DNA from 2 places in the Sodalis sp. RH19 genome. Region 1 is predicted to be linked to the other one. Evidence: predicted binding sites of a transcription regulator. Region 1 holds the regulator's gene; the other holds the start of a gene.
What was found. Region 1 encodes Fur, which represses iron uptake genes when iron is present. Its sites were predicted from a motif close to ATAATAATGAGAACNACTATCAA; they were not measured.

Region 1 (2,208 bases):
AACGCCGAGGCGGTGGATGCGTTAAATGAGCTGGCCTACCGGCAAAACCTGTCGCGCAGCGAGCTGATCGAATTGATTTTACTGGCCGAGCTTGAACGGCAACAAGGCGCGGATCCGCATCCGGAATAAACTTGCCGGCCCGGTAAAGCGCCATCCCGTCCAGGGCCCAAGGCCGCGGACGGGGCAAATTTGCGACAAAACCCGGCCGGCGAGTTTCTCCCCGCATAAGGGTCTGCTATGATTGCCGCAGAGCATCGCTGATTCTGTTACGGAACATATCCATAATATTTAAGAGGTTTTCAAATTCATGGCAACTGTAGGCATTTTTTTTGGCAGTGACACCGGCAATACCGAAAATATTGCCAAAATGATTCAGAAGCAACTGGGTGCGGATGTTGCCGAAGTTCATGACATTGCCAAAAGCAGTAAAGAAGACCTGGCGCGGTTCGACACCCTGCTGCTCGGCATCCCGACCTGGTATTACGGCGAAGCGCAATGTGACTGGGATGATTTTTTCCCCACCCTGGAAGAAATAGATTTCTCCGGCAAAAAAGTGGCGCTGTTCGGCTGTGGCGATCAGGAGGATTACGCCGAATATTTCTGTGACGCCATGGGCACCATTCGCGACATTATCGAGCCCAACGGCGCGACCATCGTCGGTCACTGGCCCACCGCCGGCTATCATTTCGAAGCGTCGAAAGGACTGGCGGACGACAATCACTTCATCGGCCTGGCCATTGACGAAGACCGCCAGCCCGAGCTGACCAATGAACGCGTGGACGGCTGGGTGAAGCAAATCAGCGCTGAATTGCAGCTCAGCTAAAGTAAGGCCGTGCGGGAGGGTGCCGCCGCCGCGGCGCCCGGCAAGGGAATCGGTTGCCGTCATGGCGTCGGGACGGCGCCGCCAACCTCACTGATAACTAAATCCTTTCAAATTAATAGATACAAGTTTTTAACTTTTATCCACAACGCGGTACAATAGCGCAGCGGTTCCACCCTTTTTAGCAAAATGTTGCAGAATTCGCCCCCTGAAACGGGCTATAGTTGTTAACAAGGCGCGGTTTTCATTTTGGACAGGCAGTCTTATAATGAGACGGCGTCACATTTTTCGGGCCGACCGATGTTATAGGCTAAGTTAGCCTACAATCAGATTATCAAAGTAACAGGACTAAACCCGCATGACTGACAATAATATTGCATTGAAGAAGGCCGGCCTGAAAGTCACCCTTCCCAGACTGAAGATTCTGGAAGTGTTGCAAGATCCGGAATGCCATCACGTCAGTGCGGAAGATCTGTACAAAAAACTGATCGATATGGGTGAGGAAATCGGCCTGGCCACGGTATATCGCGTGCTAAACCAATTTGACGACGCCGGTATCGTAACCCGCCACAATTTTGAAGGCGGCAAATCCGTTTTTGAACTGACGCAACAGTATCATCATGACCACCTGATCTGTCTGGACTGCGGCAAGGTTATCGAATTTCGCGACGAGTTCATCGAAGCGCGCCAGCGTGATATTGCCAAAAGGCACAATATCAAGCTGACCAACCATAGTTTATATCTGTATGGGCATTGTGAAATCGGCAACTGCCGCGAAGACGAAACGCTGCACGATCACGCCGATATGCTCAACGGCGTAAAAGAATAACCGCGGCGCGGTCCGTTTCTCCAAAGCGGCTGTTATCGCGCCGCTTTCTCACCCTGCAACGATTTTTTCAATGAGGCTAAACGCCGCCCGTCCCCTTCCCTGATAACGTTTCCTTCCCGAAGCGCGTCGACAAGCGTCGTATCCGCCAATCACCGCCGTGCTCACCGCCGGCAAACTTCAGAAAACTTCACAGAAAATAAAAATAAATAAAGAATAAATAGAGGCCCTGGGACGCCTTTTTGGGCTCATCTGCGTAATCCATTGAAAATACAACGTTTTTATTGCGATTTTTTCACCAGGTAAATTATTCTGTGAATCTGATGATAAAGCTATTTTTCGCTGTCAGCAGTAAGCGACAACAAAAGATATATTTTAATTATATGATTTTATTGAATTAATATAGCCAAAAATACCTTCCTGAGATTAACCCGTATCGGTGACTCGATTTTTACACAAAAAGTAAATTTATAAATTAATAAAAAACGTGAAGTTCGCAGCAGATTTTAAACTTTCGCCATGGTGATATAGTGACAGGCAATGTTAATCACCAGAGATAGTC
Region 2 (2,208 bases), 2.0 Mb from region 1:
TCAGGCGCGTATTATTGGTTTTTTCATAATAGAAGCCGGTGCGGGACTGGCCCCAGTCCCAGACGCCGTTATGGGTCACGCCATAATTCTGGCGGTACATGCGGTTGGTTTCCTCGCCATACAGCGTCGGCACCAGGCTGCTGACGTTACCATTGCTGTACTGGGTATCGCCGGTGTAGATATTGCCCTGGCGGCTGTAGCCGTATTCGAAGTCCATGCTTTGCCGGGGATCGATTTTCCATGATAGCAGCGTGTTGATGTCCTTGTTGCGCACCCCTTCGCGGCCGGCGGCATAGGAGCCATTTTGCTGGGTATTGATATCGGGGCTGTCGGCGTCGGTTTTATTGATATTGCCGTACAATCGCATGGTCAGCACATCGTCGATCAGCGGACCGCTCAGGCTGAAATTGGCCCGTTTGGTGGCGCCTTCCTTATCATCCTCCGGCTGGTTGGTATACAGGGATAACGACCCGTGCCAATCGTTGGTCGGCCGCTTGGTGATAATATTCACCACGCCGCCCGCAGCGCCGGAACCGTAGCGCGCGGCCGCAGGCCCTCTCAACACTTCGATCCGCTCGACCATCTCCACCGGCACCCAGTTGGTATCGCCGCGGGTATCGCGCTCCCCGCGCCAGCTGTAGCGCACCGCATTACGCGACGTGACCGGTTTGCCGTCTATCAGGATCAGCGTATTTTCCGGCCCCATGCCGCGGATATCGATTTGGCGGTTGTTGCCGCGGCTGCCCGAGGCGCTGTTGCCGGTCAAGTTGACGCCGGGCATTTTGCGGATGATATCCGACAGGTCATTTACCGGCGTTTCTTTTTTAATGTCGTCCGCGGTAATAATGGATACGCCGGGCTGCTGTTTCAGCTCCTCTTCGGCCGTGGCCTTGACGACCATCACGTCCTCGCTGTCGGTTTCCCCCGTCGTTTCGGCGCCGGCGCCGCTGCTGAAAATGGCGGTGAATAAAATGGCGAGCGGTCCCATAGTGAAATTTTTAGTTACACACATTTATTATGATCCTATTGCAATTTATATTTTCCCAAGAGAATACGAATAGTAATAAGAATCGTTATCATTGTATATGAATGCGGGAATTCTTCACATTTTCTCCTTAATGTGAAGAACGGTGGTTTTCTGAGCATACCAGTGCGTGAGCCAGGCCGCGCTTTCTGCGACGTCTTGAATGGGGAATGCAAAGCCGGTTGCCGGAGAATATCAGCAGTAATCGGGTAAGCGCCCAGAGCCTGCCACCGCCGTTGGGCAACCCGCAGCGGAAATGCCCCGCTTGCGCCGTGCCTCCGGCACGTCCAGTTCCGGGGCGGGCGGCATATCGGAAAGGGTCAGGCAGGACGCCGTCGCGCCCTGCCGGGTATTACTGCAGCGCGATACGCATCACGTCATCCGGGCTGGTGGCTTCCTGCTGGCGGCTGGAGGCCTGCTTTACGCTGACATACAGCGTTTGGCCGTCGGGCGACAGGGCCAGGCTATTCGGGTGCACCGGGGTAGCGATGGTGCGCAGCACGTTATAGGTCTTGGCGTCGATCACGCTCACCTGCCCCGCCTGGCGGTGGGTTACATAGACTTCGTTGCGCGTCGGGTTAAACAGCACAGCCAGCGATGCCGGCACGCCGATTTTCGCCAGGATATTACCGTTGCGGGTATCCGCCACCAGCACCTGCGGCTGTTTGGAATCGGTGATAAACGCGCGGTGCGTCGCCGGGTCCAGGCTGAGGTTGAGGAAAAAGTGTTCCGTCGCGGTTTCATCGAGCTTTTTGCGCAGCACCACGTTGTTGGTGACGGTGTCGATGGACAGCAGTTCGTTGTCGGCATTGGTCACGTACAGGCGTTTTGCCGCCGCGTCCAGCGCCAGCCCGGTGCCCATTTTGCCGATATCGTCCAGGGTGGCGCGCAGGGTCAGGGTAGCGCCGTCCACCACCCATATCACGCTGGACTCACCCAGTCCGGCGATATAAAGGGTATTGGTCTCCTGGTCCACCACCAGCTCACGCGGCGCCAGCGGTTTGACGGTGTCAGAACGCTGGCGCCCATCCAGCACCAGCCGGCCTGTTACCGCGCCGGTTTTGGCGTCGATGGCGGTGACGGCGCCGTCGACGGTGTTGCCGAAGTATAGGGTATCGGTCTTGGTATTGATGGCGGCGCCGAAGGGTTTGATATCGTTGTGGATAATCTGGGTGATATCAAGC

Region 2: ACL2XF_RS04745 (TonB-dependent siderophore receptor) is a predicted target of Fur. The motif match lies at 1,058-1,080, and genes of this name have one in related genera.

Annotation. Positions count from the first base shown of each region.
Region 1 covers NZ_CP178734.1:3,053,618-3,055,825, forward strand. Annotated here, with positions in the region: gene ybfE (LexA regulated protein) at 1-129, shown strand, start outside; gene fldA (flavodoxin FldA) at 308-823, shown strand; gene fur (ferric iron uptake transcriptional regulator) at 1,179-1,649, shown strand.
Region 2 covers NZ_CP178734.1:1,054,095-1,056,302, reverse strand. Annotated here, with positions in the region: gene ACL2XF_RS04745 (TonB-dependent siderophore receptor) at 1-1,012, opposite strand, end outside; gene ACL2XF_RS04740 (YncE family protein) at 1,377-2,208, opposite strand, start outside.